2 regions of the Streptomyces sp. NPDC060002 genome follow, and region 2 is predicted to be linked to the other one. Evidence: predicted binding sites of a transcription regulator. Region 2 holds the regulator's gene; the other holds the start of a gene.
What was found. Region 2 encodes HspR, which represses chaperone genes until heat shock. Its sites were predicted from a motif close to TTGAGNNNNNNNNNCTCAA; they were not measured.
Positions count from the first base shown of each region.

Region 1: lon (endopeptidase La) is a predicted target of HspR. The motif match lies at 4,425-4,443, and genes of this name have one in related genera.

Region 1 covers NZ_JBHWUW010000030.1:43,157-50,620, reverse strand. The annotation lists gene ACFWBD_RS24865 (response regulator transcription factor) at 1-592, opposite strand, end outside; gene ACFWBD_RS24860 (spermidine synthase) at 715-1,401, opposite strand; partial or broken gene ACFWBD_RS24855 (rhomboid-like protein) at 1,617-2,411, shown strand; gene ACFWBD_RS24850 (DUF5954 family protein) at 2,468-3,487, opposite strand; gene ACFWBD_RS24845 (GNAT family N-acetyltransferase) at 3,619-4,275, opposite strand; gene lon (endopeptidase La) at 4,466-6,880, shown strand; gene ACFWBD_RS24835 (MarR family winged helix-turn-helix transcriptional regulator) at 7,049-7,464, shown strand, end outside.
Region 2 covers NZ_JBHWUW010000076.1:3,363-10,826, reverse strand. The annotation lists gene ACFWBD_RS37805 (helix-turn-helix domain-containing protein) at 1-281, shown strand, start outside; gene ACFWBD_RS37800 (DUF397 domain-containing protein) at 292-474, shown strand; gene ACFWBD_RS37795 (hypothetical protein) at 479-1,051, opposite strand; gene ACFWBD_RS37790 (hypothetical protein) at 1,188-4,100, shown strand; gene ACFWBD_RS37785 (heat shock protein transcriptional repressor HspR) at 4,225-4,677, opposite strand; gene dnaJ (molecular chaperone DnaJ) at 4,683-5,858, opposite strand; gene grpE (nucleotide exchange factor GrpE) at 5,898-6,554, opposite strand; gene dnaK (molecular chaperone DnaK) at 6,551-7,464, opposite strand, start outside.

The sequences.
Region 1 (7,464 bases), on a different contig from region 2:
GCTCACGGGAGAGCACCGCGCGGGGGGTGTTGGCCAGGCAGACCAGCAGGTCGAACTCGGTGGGCGTGAGGTGCACGTCCTCCGAGCGGACCCGCACCCGGCGCTGCGCGTGGTCGATCTCCAGTTCGCCGAGCCGCAGGATCCCGCTGCGCGGAGTCGTCGCCGCGATCGCGGCCCGCTCCACCCGGCGCAGCAGCACGTGCACGCGTGCCGCCAGCTCCCGCATCGAGAACGGCTTGGTCATGTAGTCGTCGGCGCCCACGCCGAGCCCGACCAGCATGTCGGTCTCGTCGTCGCGCGCGGTGAGCATCATCACCGGCACCGGACGGGAGGCCTGCACACGACGGCAGACCTCCAGGCCGTCGAAGCCGGGCAGCATGATGTCGAGGATCAGCAGATCGGGCTGCCAGGCCTCGGCGGTGTCGACGGCCGCCGGGCCGTCACCCGCCGTTTGCACGAGGAATCCCTCGGCGCGCAGGCGGGCCGCGATGGCGTCGACGATCGTCGGGTCGTCCTCGACCACCAGGACGCGCCGCTGCGCGCCCGGCGTCGCCGTCGCCGTGTTGTTGTGTGCGGTGTGTGTCTGCTCCATCGCCCGCCCCTGAGTGTGCTTTCCGGAACCAGTGGGGTGATCCCTTGTCTGCGCATGACTGCGGTTGACGCGTAAATGATCGGCGTCAGGGGTGCAGCGTACGGGGAGTCACCACGGCTTTGCTATCCAGGTCGGACGGCGAGGTGCACGACGTCCGGCACGCCTCGGGCAACGGGGATCTCTTCGGTACGCACCTGTTGGAACCCGGCATTCCCCATGGTTCCCTCGAAATCCGGAGAGGGCTGGGCGGACCACACGGCCAGTACCCCACCGGGTCTCAACACCCGTGCGCAGCTTGCGAGTCCGGTCGCGGAATAGAGGCTGTCGTTGCCCTCGGTGACGGTCCAGTCGGGCCCGTTGTCGATGTCGAGGCATACCGCGTCGAACGTGTCGCATGTCTCATTGACGTAGTCGAGCAGATCCGCTGCGACGATCTTCGACCGGGGGTCGGTGAGCGCCTCCCCGGAGAACGCGGCCAGGGGGCCGTCGAGATGCCAGTCGATGACGGCGGGCTCGCGCTCCACGACCGTGACGGTGCCCCAGCGGGGCTCGGCGGCGGCGTGCGCGAGCGAGAAGCCGACGCCGAGGCCGCCGATCAGCAGGTCGGGCGAGCGGCGGCCGTCCAGCGCGGCCAGCGCGGCGTCGACCAGGAGTCGTTCCGAGCGGCCGTCCGAGGTGTCCATCAGGAAGCAGCCGTTGGCGATGATCTGGAGCAACTCCCCGTGCCTGCGCAGGACGACCTCACCGTAGGGGCCCTCGCGACGGTCCAGCACTTCGGGCCCGTCGGGGATGTCGTACGGGATGGGCATCGGCCCATCCTGGCACTTCCCTGACGATTTGTTGAGGGATTTCCGTGAGCGGCGGATGAGGTTGACGTGCATCTGTCGGGAACGGCCTCGGCGCGGTTTCGGAGCGGCTTCGGGGCGCCTGGGGATCAGCCGGGAGAAGGCTCGGAGCTTGCTGTGAATCGGCTCAGGCGTGGCGTCGGTCACAGACAGCGGACCGGCGTGACGCGAAGGGTGGGGTGGAACGGAAGGAGCGCCCCACGGTGGAACGCACGGCCGCACCCACGAGCCCGCCGCTGCCCGACGTCGGCGGGCTGCTGGACGGCATCCCGGGGCAGCGCACCCCGCCCCGCGTCGACCTGTCCCGCGTCGACCCGCCCCGCGTCGACCTGTCCCGCGTCGACCCGTCCCGCGTCGACCCGTCCGCCGAGCCGGGCCTCCGCCGCCGGTATCGGATCCCCGCCCCCTTCACCCTCGCGTACGCGGCCGTCCTCGCCGTCACCTCCTATGTCACCGCGCACGCCGGCCCCGCCCTGGTGCACGCCCTGCACCAGGGGTCCAGCACCGACGTCGCGCATCTGGTGCGGACCCCCGTGCTGGTGCTGGTGGCCAGCGCGCTGTGGGTGGCGGGCGGCTTCGCCTCCCCGTTCACGCTCGGCTTCCTGGCCGTCCTCACGACGCTGGAGCGGCGCATAGGCGGCGTCCGTACGGCCGTCGTCTTCCTGCTCGGGCATGTCCTGGCCACCCTCGCGACCGAGGTGCCGGTGGGCCTGGCCGTGCTCGTGGGCCGGCTGCCCGACAGTTCGCTGCACCGCCTCGACTACGGCATCAGCTTCGGCGTCGCGGCGAGTGTCGGCGCCCTGGCCGGCCTGCTCGGGCCGTGGCTGCGCTGGCCGCTGCTCGCCGCCTTCGGCGGGATGCTGCTCCAGGACCTGGTCGCCTTCACCGACCCGATGACGAACTGGGGACACCTGATCGCGCTGGCGATAGGCGTCGGCACCTGGCCGTGGCTCCGGCGGCCGCCGCGGACCCGACCGCTCCCGGCTGCTGAACGCCGCTCCGGGCACCGGCCGGTGCCCGTCCTTCCCGGTCAGTCGTCGTACTGGACCCTGCCGTCCGCGTGCAGGGTCGGGTGGAGCTTCATGGGGCCGTACTCGTCGAGGTCCGACGGGCGGGGCGGCTCGGGGCCGTCGGGGCCCAGGCGGACCATCCGCTCGACGCGGCAGATCCGGAACAGGCGGTCCTCCACGCTCGCCTCGTCGGCTCGGCCGGCCGCGCGGAACGCCTCCGCGGCCCGCGCGTACAGGGCCTTCTTGCGCTCGTCGAAGCGGTAGAGCATCGCCCAGACGCGGGCCATCCCCTCGTACAGCGAGCGGCGTGCCTCGTGCGGGGTCGCCGCCAGGGACCCGCACGGGGTCCAGCCGGACCCGTCGCGTTCGGCCACCGAGAAGCCGACGGGCAGCCGCACCACGTCCGGATGGGTCCGGGCCGCCCACTCGGAGTCCGCGCGCACGTCGGCCGGGAAGCGGGCGCCCGTGTACGTGAAGTCGCGCAGGCCCAGCCGGAGGGCGCCTGCCATCGGGCCCTCGTCCCGGTCGGGGTCCAGGACGTATCCCACGTCCGGCGACGGGACGGCGCCCGGGTCCTCCCACGACGGGTTCACGGACTCGAGGTCGGTGGGCCGGGGCGGCTCCAGACCGTCGTCGCCGGTCCGGGCGAACTCGTCGCCGCGCACCACGCGGTAGCGCACGCCCAGCGCCTCCACCTCGTCGGCCGGGGCCCGCTCCAGCACGGCCACGGCCGCCAGCAGCTCGCGCCGGGCGGCCGGGTCGTCGGTGCCGTCCTTCGCCTTGAACCACAGGTGGGAGTTGAGTCCGTCCCGGGCCTGCTGGGGCATGCCGTCCACCACCGGCTTCAGCAGCCGCCAGCCCGGCTCTGCGGCCGACGGTTCCCGCGCGGCGACACCGAAGACGGGTCCGCGCAGCGCGATGTGCGGATAGTGCCGTGAGGCCTCGACGGCGTCCGCCTCCGTCACCCAGGCGACGGGGTCGTCACGGCGGACCAGGTCGGCGTGGAGGGCGTCGAGCCGTCGCTTCCAGTCATCGCTCATACGCGCATTGTGGTCGCGCGGGCGGGTGGCTTCGGGGTGAATGCCGGAAGTGGGCGGGGTACGGAGAGGGGGCGCGAGGGGCGTGCCCCGTCGTGCGGCGGCGAAGGATGCGCCCTCTCGGCCGCCGGACGTCACCCCCGTGTGTCTCCCGTGAACTTCGCGCTGGTCAGCGATGACTCGACGCGCCAGCCCAGAGACTCGTACAGTGCCCGCCCCTGCGGTGTCGCGCCCAGTACGCCGGTCCGGGCGCCCTGTTCGGCCGCCGCGCGGTGCAGGGTCCGCATGACGAGGGCGCCGAGTCCGCGGCGGCGGTGGCCTGGGGAGGTCTCGATCTGGTCGACGACGGCCGTGGCGCCGGTCGGGGCGATCTGGCCGCGCGCGGCCAGGGAGCCGTCCGGGGCGGCGATCATGGTGCGGGTCACGCCGCCGCGCGACCAGGTGCGGGTCCGGTAGCCGTCGGGGGCGGCGCCGGGCGGGACGTCCGCGAGCGGAGCCGTCATCAGGAAGCCGGGCTCGGGGTCGGTCCACCAGTCCGGCCCCAGCCAGGGCCCGACCACCGCCGGGTCGGCGAAGACCTTCAGCCACACGCCGGCCCCGGTCACCGCGCCCGCCGCCTTCCGGACGGCCGGCTCCGCCACGGCGTCGTTCGTCGCGCCGAGCACGTGCCGGGTGACGTGATGGGTTCCCGCTCCCACGTCGACGGTCCAGCCCCATGGTTCGGCCACGGGCGGAGCCGCCCCACGCGACACGACCCACCCGTCCACCCACGCCTGCGCGAAACGATCCATACGAACCCCCTGATGACGGCCTGGTAAGAGGTGCTGGGCTTGTTGACCCATTACAGCCGACCGTAAGTCCGAAACCGCCCGCCGGAACAGCCGTGATCGCCCACAGCGAACGGGTCCTCTCGCGGGGAACATTCGGGGACTCACGTGCATTGAGTCGGCATAGCTCAACTTGACTGCCTAAGGGGAGATCATGGCTTCGCCGTCCACACCGCTCACCCTGCCTGTGTTGCCTCTCGATGACGAGGTCGTGCTCCCCGGCATGGTGGTTCCACTGGACCTCAACGACACCGATGTACGCGCCGCGGTCGAGGCCGCTCAGGCCGCCGCCCGCTCGGAGCCCGGAAAGCCCCGTGTGCTGCTCGTCCCGCGCATCGACGGGACCTACGCGAACACCGGTGTGCTCGGCACCGTCGAGCAGGTCGGCCGGCTGGCCGACGGCGACCCGGGCGCGCTGATCCGCGGCCGCGGCCGCGTGAAGATCGGCGCCGGTACCACCGGGCCGGGCGCGGCCCTGTGGGTCGAGGGGACGAAGGTCGACCGGACCGTCCCCGAGCCGCTGCCCGGTCATGTCGCCGAACTCGTCAAGGAGTACAAGGCGCTCGCCACCGCCTGGCTGCGCAAGCGCGCCGCCTGGCAGGTCGTCGACCGCGTCCAGGCCATCGACGACGTCTCCGCGCTCGCCGACAACTCCGGCTACTCGCCGTTCCTGACCACCGAACAGAAGGTGGAGCTCCTGGAGACCGCCGACCCGGTGGCCCGCCTGAAGCTCGCCACCCAGCAACTGCGCGACCACCTCGCCGAGCAGGACGTGGCCGAGACGATCGCCAAGGACGTCCAGGAGGGCGTCGACAAGCAGCAGCGCGAGTTCCTGCTGCGGCGCCAGCTCGAGGCCGTGCGCAAGGAGCTGCGCGAGCTCAACGGCGAACAGGAGGGCGAGGAGTCCGACGACTACCGCGCCCGCGTCGAGGCCGCCGACCTGCCCGAGAAGGTCCGCGAGGCCGCTCTCAAGGAGGTCGACAAGCTGGAGCGCTCCAGCGACCAGTCGCCCGAGGGCTCCTGGATCCGCACCTGGCTGGACACCGTCCTCGAACTGCCGTGGAACGAGCGGACCGAGGACCGGTACGACATCCAGGGCGCCCGCGCCGTCCTCGACGCCGAGCACGCCGGCCTGGACGACGTGAAGGAGCGGATCACCGAGTACCTCGCGGTGCGCAAGCGGCGCGGCGAGCGCGGCCTGGGTGTCGTGGGCGGGCGGCGCGGCGGCGCGGTGCTCGCGCTCGTCGGCCCGCCCGGCGTCGGCAAGACCAGCCTCGGCGAGTCCGTCGCCCACGCCATGGGGCGCAAGTTCGTCCGCGTGGCCCTCGGCGGCGTCCGGGACGAGGCCGAGATCCGCGGCCACCGCCGCACCTACGTCGGCGCGCTGCCCGGCCGGATCGTGCGGGCGATCAAGGAGGCCGGGTCGCTGAACCCGGTGGTGCTCCTCGACGAGATCGACAAGGTGGGATCCGACTTCCGGGGCGACCCGGCGGCCGCCCTGCTGGAGGTCCTGGACCCGGCGCAGAACCACACGTTCCGCGACCACTACCTGGAGGTCGAGCTCGACCTGTCGGACGTGGTCTTCCTCGCCACCGCCAACGTGCTCGAAGCCATCCCGGAGGCCCTGCTCGACCGTATGGAGCTGGTCCGCCTCGACGGCTACACCGAGGACGAGAAGGTCGTCATCGCCCGCGACCACCTGCTCCCCCGCCAGCTGGAGCGGGCGGGCCTGGACAAGGACGAGGTGGCCCTCGACGAGAGCGCGCTGCGCAAGCTCGCCGGCGAGTACACCCGCGAGGCGGGGGTGCGCACCCTGGAGCGGTCCATCGCGCGGCTGCTGCGCAAGGTGGCGGCCCAGCACGAACTGGGCGACCGCGAGCTGCCGTTCACCATCCGGGACGAGGACCTGCGCGCTCTGATCGGCCGGCCGCACCACGTGCCCGAGTCCGCCCAGGACCCGGCCGAGCGCCGGACCGCCGTGCCCGGTGTCGCGACCGGTCTCGCGGTCACCGGCGCCGGCGGAGACGTCCTCTTCGTCGAGGCGTCGCTGGCCGACCCGGAGACCGGCGCGGCGGGTCTGACCCTGACCGGTCAGCTCGGTGACGTGATGAAGGAGTCGGCGCAGATCGCGCTCAGCTTCCTGCGCAGTCACGGCGCCGAACTGGAGCTGCCGGTGGGCGACCTGAAGGACCGGGGCGTGCACATCCACTTCCCGGCCGGCGCGGTGCCCAAGGACGGCCCGAGCGCCGGCGTCACGATGACGACGGCCCTCGCGTCCCTGCTGTCCGGCCGGCTCGTCCGCACGGACGTGGCGATGACCGGCGAGGTCTCGCTGACCGGACGGGTCCTGCCGATCGGCGGTGTGAAGCAGAAGCTGCTCGCCGCGCACCGGGCGGGCGTCACCACCGTCGTCATCCCCAAGCGCAACGAGCCCGACCTGGACGACGTCCCGGCGGAGGTTCTGGACAAGCTCGACGTCCACGCCGTCACGGACGTCCGCCAGGTCCTGGAACTGGCGCTCGCGCCCGCCACGAACGGCGCGACGCCGGAGGTTCCGGTCGCGGCGTGACGGACGCCACCGGAAAGGGGAAGGCCCGGGTCCCGTGAGGGAGGCCCGGGCCTTCCCGGTTCCGCCGCGAACCCCCACCGGGGTCCTGGGAAGCGCCGCCGGTCCGTGCCTGCGAAATACTTAAGAGCTGCGCCGATGGCGGCGACCGGCGAGATCAGGGGTGCTGACGTGCACGAGGACACAAACGGCGACGGACGCGACAGCGGGTCCGCCGCGTCGCCGCGCGGTGTGGAGCAGGGCGACCGGGAGTTCCTGTCCCTGGAGCGGGAGCTCACGGTGCTGCTGCGCCGCGCCCGCGCCAACCAGGGGGAGATGGCCCGTGAGGTCCACCCGGACCTGGAGTCCGCCGCCTACGGGCTCCTCGTCCGGCTGGAGGAGTGCGGCCGCCAGCGCGCCACGGAACTCGCCGGCTACATCGGCGTCGGCAAGGCCACCATGTCCCGCCAGTTGCGCGCCCTGGAGGAGCTCGGGCTGGTCGCCCGCGAGCCGGACCCGGCGGACGGCCGCGCCTGGCTCGTCGACCTCACCGAGGAGGGCCGCACCCGGGTGAGCCGGGTCCGCGAGGCCCGCCGCGAGCGGTACGT
Region 2 (7,464 bases):
TCACCGTGCAGATCTACCCGTTCACCTCGCGAGCCCATCCCGCCCTGTCCAACAACTTCGTACACGTCATTCCCGCCGTCGCCGAACTGGGCACCGTGGTGCTCGAACAATTCGACAGCTTCCAGTACTTGGGCGACCGCGAAAGCCTGACCCAGTACGAGACGCTGTTCGAGAGCCTCACCGAGTACGCCCTGGCCCCCGTCGACGTATCGTTGGCCCCGGAAGCACACTCCGTTAAGGACTCGCTGGCCCTCATCCAGCACCTGCTCTACTCCCTTTGAGGAGGCCCGGATGCCTGAACAACTCACCTGGCAGAAGTCGTCGTTCAGCGGTGGCCCCCAAGGCGAGTGCCTCTACCTCGCCCCCACCTGCGACGGAACGATCCGCCTCCGCGAGAGCGACACCCCGGACATCATCCTGGCCACCACCCGAGAGGGCCTCGCCGGCCTCCTGCACCACCTCAAGGGGCGCTAGCCGATCACGCCTCGGGCCCGGTACCGCCGGGCGGGGTGCTGACCGCGTCGATGTCGGCGAGGACCTTGCGTGTGAGGTCGATGTCCATCTCGAGGATGTCGCGATCGAACTTCGCCGGTTCCCTCTCATAGCGGGCCCTGCCCGCCTCGGAGGTGAAGGCGGATGCGGGAATGGCGTCCAGCCCCGGAGGAATGAACTTCGGAAGCTCCTCGAAGGCAGCCAGCGCGTACGCCATCGCACGCCGGTACCTGTGGTGCTCGGATTCAGGTGAGTTGAGCATGTCGAGCCCGGCGCGACGAGAGACACGGTGTGCGACCGCCGCGAACTCACCGGGATCGATGATCTCGGACGGCGCCTGGCCACCGAAGGCGGGCGGCGGCGGTGGGATGTCCTCCGCCATGAGGAAGGAGAAATTCCGGTTGCGGCCGCATTCCCGGCAGGCGCCCTCGTATACGGCGACGATGTCGTCACCGCGCTGCTCCAGACGGTGCCGACGATCGAAGTCGGAACTCCCGCACTCGCACGGACGCAAGTCCATGTACAGGTGCGCTTCCAGCGAGGAACGGGCTCTCAACATGACATGATCCTAAGGCTGTTGTGCGATTTGAACATGTATCGGACCCGGGGAGGGGCATCTCATGGACAGTTGGGCCGATCCCCGGACGGCGATGGGCACACTGTCGCAGTACCCACAAGCGCACCAGGAAGAACTCGTGTCGGCCGCACGGCGCGGCATGGCCTCGGTGGCGGCCGCCGTCCTTGGAGACAGGCTGGACTCCCTCGACGCGGATCGGACCGACGGACGTCAGTATTTCGTACTGAGGGACAGCCAGGGGGAGTCCGCACGGGTCTGGGTGGACGCCGTTCCACTGGTGAGAGGGACCCTCGCCGACACGGCGACGAACACCGCGTCGCAGAACTACGTGGTCCGCGTCTCCGACCGTCTTCCGACCGAGATGCTGAGTCGGGTGCTCGCCCACGAACTCGGTGAGCTCATGGCCGTCCGCGAACGCGCCGCCGAGGGATTGGCTCCCGTACGGGAAGACCTTCTGCGCGAAGGAGCCGAACTCCCGGCGAACCAGGAGCTGTCCGCTGGGGACAGGGGCCGCATAGGTGAGCTCAACTGGCTGGCCGCGCGAAGCGCAGCCAGCGATCTCTCCCCTGAGCAACAGCTGGAAGCGCGGGCGGAGTTCTCCGCGCTGCTTGATCCCTACGGCATCCGACCGACCGTCGCCCTGAGCGACGAGGAGGCATTCCGCCCTCAGGAGAGGGCGGCACGCGCGCGATACCGGGTCTCGGCCGATTTCCTCTCTGCCGGCTCCCGGCGTCTCCTCAACACCCTCGCCCACCCCATCGAGAACCTCTCCCCCGCCGACGCCACCGCCCTCCAGGCATCCCGGGATGCCGCGCTCCGTGCCGAGCGGCAGGTCGAGGCTTTCATCGGGCGGCGTGAAATCACCATGCCCATGCCCGGCTACGACCAGAACGGCCTGCCCCTCCCCCGCGACCAGTTGGAACCCGCCGCCGAGCGGTGGGCGCAGTACCGCGCCCAGGTCAGCGAGCGCACCGTGCAGACGCTGGAGGGCCAGCTCGCCGGTGGGCAACTCCCGCTGCGCAAAGTGGTGATCGGCGGTGGCGCGAGTCTCACCGGGCGCGATCCGGAAGCGCTGCTGGTGGACGGGGCGGGCCGATGGCACCTGGACCCCGGCAACGGGATCGTGCAGTCGGCGGACCAGGATCGTGACCTCGCGCAATGGATGGGCGTGGATCCGTACTCGGCGGTCGAAGACCCCCGGGACCGGGTGTCCATCCACGCGGTACGGGTCTGGGAGGACCAGCTCGCCACCCAGGGCGACGTCGTGAACGGCCACGCCCGGCTCCGCCTCGGCCAGGACGGCGAACTCCTCGCGGAGATAAGGCCGTTGGATGCCGACGGCAAACAGAGCGCGACCCCGCTGTGGGCGGCCTGCGACGGGGTTCCCAGCATCGCCACCGGTCTGACACCCGACGTCGTGCCGGGCATGCCCCGCGGCGACTTCCCCGTGGAGAGCCGTAGCGAAGCCGTACGGCTGATCGGCGAGCGGCTGCGGGAGTTGGAGGGGCAGGGGTTCGCCGGTGCGGGCGAGATGTGCGCCTGGCTGACCCAGGCCGAGCGGAGCGGCGCAGACGCCGGTACCGTGCTCGGCGCCCTGAACTCCTACGCGGAACTGAAGGACGCCCTCTCGGCCGGCCTGGGCGCCGCGGACGAAACCCGCATGAACAACTGCTTCACCGCACTCGTCTCGACACAGAAGTGGGAGGCGGCGCGCGAAGCCGCGGCGGACCGGGTGCTGCTGGGCGACGAGGTCGCCGACAACCGTTTCGACCCACACGCCGCCCAGCACTGGATCATCGCCGGGTCCGGCGGCACGGGCGTCGCCAACGCGGAGATCATCCTGAGGGAGAATCTCGACGCCCACGTCACGATCATCGGCCGGCCGGCACCGGACGCTCTGCGACACCAGGTCCAGTACCCGGAGATGGTCGCCAAGTACGCCGAGGGAGAGAACCCGCGCCTGACGATCGGCCTGGCGCAGGTGGGCGCGATCGAGACCTATCGGCACGAGAGCGGAGAGACCTGGTTCCAGGCCGACTACGTGGACCCGCTGACCGGGGAACCGAAGACGGCCAGGGCCGACGGCTACGTCACCAGCCTCGGCCGCACCAACCCGCTCCCTCCCGCCCTCCAGGTCCTCGCCAACGAGGTCCGGGACCGGGGCGGCGAGATCTCCGGTGACCTGCTGTTCGACAAGGACGACCAGTACATCGGCTACGGGCTCACCTTCGCCGTGGACGGCAGGGAACACCGCGTCGACGTGGACGGCGCGGCCTCCTGGCAGCTGCCGCGCGAGATCTTCGCCCCGGAGACGCGAATCCAGGCCGAGCTGAACGCGATGGGCGTCCGCGGTCTGCCGTCCGAGACCGGCAACGCGGCCCCCGGCTTCTCCCCGATCGCCCGCCAGAGCGCCCTGCGCGCCCGCGCCGTCGCGGCGGCAGCGGCCGGCGACCCCGAAGCCGTACGACGGATGGCGACGATCCCGGAACGCTGGCAACGCCCGGACCTGGGCCAGGGGGCAACTCCCCCGACCACCGGCCCCCAGCCCCCCGCCCTCCCCCAGGAAAAGTCCGAGCCCACAACGGAACGGGACCCGAGCCCGGAACGGGACCCGAGCCCGGAACGGGACCCGAGCCCGGAACGGGACCCGAAGCCCGTCACCGCCCCCGGCCCAGCCCCAGCACCGGCCCAGCCCACAACCCCGGCACCGGCACCGGCACCGGCCCAGTCCTCAACCCAGGCTCCGACCCCCGCCCAGGCTCCGACCCCCGCCCAGTCCCCAACCCCGGCTCCGTCGCCAACCCCGGCTCCGTCGCCAACCCCGGCTCCGTCGCCAACCCCGACCCCGGCTCCGTCCCCAACCCCAACCCCCGCCCCCTCCCCCGCCCCGGGTGTCTCCGGTTCACATCTCTGGCAGATGGGTGTGCCCCGGGGTGGCGCCAACCGGCCGACCGCCCCCGCCCAGCAGCCGCCGCAGCAACAGCCGCCGGGCCTTGAGCGGCCTGAGCCGGGTGTCGGCATGGGCGACTGACTGTCGGACGAGGACGGGACGGGGCGGGACAGGCCGGGCGGGACGGGACGGCCGTAGAAGACAGGAAAGGGGCCCGGAGACGAATCTCCGGGCCCCTTCCAACTTTTATACGTACCGCCACGCGTCAGTCCGTCGGCTGCTGCCGCTTCGGCCGCCAGACCACCAGCGCGCTGGTCTGCTGCACCTCCTGGTACGGCACCAGGTCCCGCCGGTAGGAGGCGTGCACCGCCGCCTCCCGCTGCTGCATGGCCGTGGCCGCGCCGTCCAGCGCGGCCTCCAGCTCCGCGGCCCGCGCCTGGAGCGCGGCCACCTGGTTCTCCAGCTCGATGATCCGCTTGATGCCGGCCAGGTTGATGCCCTCGTCCTGGGACAGGGCCTGCACCGTGCGCAGCAGCTCGATGTCGCGGGCCGAGTAGCGGCGCCCGCGGCCGGCGGTGCGGTCGGGGGAGACGAGACCCAGGCGGTCGTACTGACGCAGCGTCTGCGGATGCAGGCCCGAGAGCTGGGCCGCCACCGAGATGACGTAGACCGGAGTCTCCTGGGTCAGTTCATACGGGTTACGCCGACGGCCGTCCATCACTCTCATGCTCCCTTCGCGGCCTCGAACAGCTCCGCCCGCGGGTCCTCGCCCGCGGTCGCCTCGCGATACGCCTCCAGCGCCTCACGAGCCTTCCCCGACAAGTCCTTCGGAACACTCACCTCGACGGTGACCAACAGGTCGCCGCGGGTGCCGTCCTTGCGGACCGCGCCCTTGCCCCGCGCCCGCATGGTGCGGCCGTTGGGCGTGCCGGGCGGAAGCTTCAAGGTCAGGGACGGTCCACCGAGCGTCGGCACCCTGATCTCGCCGCCGAGTGCCGCTTCGGTGAACGTCACCGGCACGGTCACCGTGAGGTTGTCCTCCTTGCGGCCGAACACCGGGTGGGCGCCCACGTGGACGACGACGTACAGGTCGCCCGCCGGGCCGCCGCGCTCGCCCGGGGCGCCCTTGCCGCGCAGCCGGATGCGCTGACCGTCCGTCACCCCCGCGGGGATGCGGACCTGCATGGTCCTCGACGACTTCGCGCGGCCGCTGCCCTTGCAGTCCAGGCAGGGATGCTCGGCGATCAGGCCGCGGCCCTTGCAGTCGGGGCAGGGGTCGGTCAGGGAGAAACCGCCTCCCGAGCCCCTCGCCACCTGGCCCGTGCCCACGCAGGTCGGGCACACGCGCGGCGTGCCGTTCTTGTCGCCCGTCCCCGAACACGCCTTGCAGGGGGCCTGCGAGGACATGCGCAGCGGGACCGTCGCGCCCTCGATCGCCTCCGTGAAGGTCAGGGTGACCTCGGTGTCGATGTCCTGGCCGCGCCGGGGCTGGGTCCGGGTCGTGCCGGGACCGCCGCGGTTGAACAGGCCGCCGAACACGTCCCCGATGCCGCCGCCGAAGCCGCCCTGGGCACCGCCGCCCGGGGCGCCGCCTCCGAAGAGGTCGCCCAGGTCGAAGTTGAAGTTGCCGCCCGCCCCCGGGCCGGGGCGGAAGCCGCCGTTGCCGAAGAGGGCGCGCGCCTCGTCGTACTCCTTGCGCTTCTTGGGGTCACCGAGGACGTCGTTCGCCTCGGAGATCTCCTTGAAGCGCTCCTCCGCCTTGGCGTTGCCCTTGTTGGCGTCGGGGTGGAACTCGCGGGCGAGCTTCCGGTACGCCTTCTTGATCTCGGCCTCGGTGGCGTCCTTGGGGACGCCGAGGACCTTGTAGAAGTCCTTCTCGACGAAGTCCTTGGTGCTCATCCTCGACGTCCCTCCTCCCACCCGCTCATCCGATCGAGCTCAGCCCTCGTCCGGGCCACCGCTCTCCTTGTCGTCGGCCGCCTCGGCCTCGTCGGCCTTCGCCGCCTGTGCACCGGGCTGCGGTTCGGCGACGGCCACCCGCGCGGGGCGGATGGTGCGCTCGCCGATCCGGTACCCGGGCTGAAGGATCGCCACGCACGTCGTCTCGGTGACGTCGGGCGCGTAGCTGTGCATCAGGGCTTCGTGGATCGTCGGGTCGAAGGGCTCGCCCTCCTTGCCGAACTGCTGGAGGCCCATCTTGGCCGCGACGGTCTCCAGCGATTCGCCCACCGACTTGAAGCCGCCGACGAACTCGCCGTGTTCCCGCGCGCGGCCGATGTCGTCGAGCACGGGCAGGAGTTCGGTCAGGAGGTTCGCGATGGCGATCTCCTTGACCGCGATCCGGTCGCGCTCGACCCGGCGGCGGTAGTTCTGGTACTCGGCCTGGAGGCGCTGGAGGTCGGCGGTGCGCTCGCCCAGAGCGGTGCGCACCTGGTCCAGCTGGGCCACCAGACCGGCTGTCTGGTTCTCGTCCCCGGCCGGGGCCGCCCCCGCCGCCGAAGCGGGGGAGGGAGCGGTCTTCGGCTCGGCGTCTTCAGGGGTGGCGCCGGAGGGGACGTCGGGCTTCTCCTCGAAGCCCGGGGTCTCCTCCGTCACGCGGCACCGTCCTTGCGCTCGTCGTCCACGATCTCGGCGTCCACGACGTCGTCGTCCGCCTTCGGGGCGTCGGCCTTGGGAGCGTCGGCGCCCTGACCGGCCTGGGCGTCGGCGTACATGGCCTGGCCGACCTTCTGCGAGACCGCGGCGACCTTCTCGGTGGCCGTGCGGATCTCGGCGCTGTCCTCGCCCTTGAGCGCGGCCTTCAGCTCCTCGACGGCGGCCTCGACCTCGGTCTTGACCTCGCCCGGGACCTTGTCCTCGTTGTCCTTGAGGAACTTCTCCGTCTGGTAGACGAGCTGCTCGCCCTGGTTACGGGACTCGGCGGCCTCGCGACGGCGGTGGTCCTCGTCCGCGTACTGCTCGGCCTCCTGGCGCATGCGGTCGACCTCGTCCTTCGGCAGCGAGGAGCCGCCGGTGACGGTCATCTTCTGCTCCTTGCCCGTGCCGAGGTCCTTGGCCGTGACGTGCATGATGCCGTTGGCGTCGATGTCGAAGGCGACCTCGATCTGCGGGACGCCACGCGGCGCCGGCGGCAGACCGGTCAGCTCGAACATGCCGAGCTTCTTGTTGTAGGCCGCGATCTCGCGCTCGCCCTGGTAGACCTGGATCTGCACCGACGGCTGGTTGTCCTCGGCCGTCGTGAAGATCTCCGAACGCTTCGTCGGGATCGTCGTGTTGCGCTCGATCAGCTTGGTCATGATGCCGCCCTTGGTCTCGATACCGAGGGACAGCGGGGTCACGTCGAGGAGCAGGACGTCCTTGACCTCACCCTTGAGGACACCGGCCTGGAGCGCGGCGCCGATGGCGACGACCTCGTCCGGGTTCACGCCCTTGTTGGCGTCCTGACCGCCGGTCAGCTCCCTGACGAGCTCGGCGACGGCGGGCATCCGGGTCGAACCACCGACGA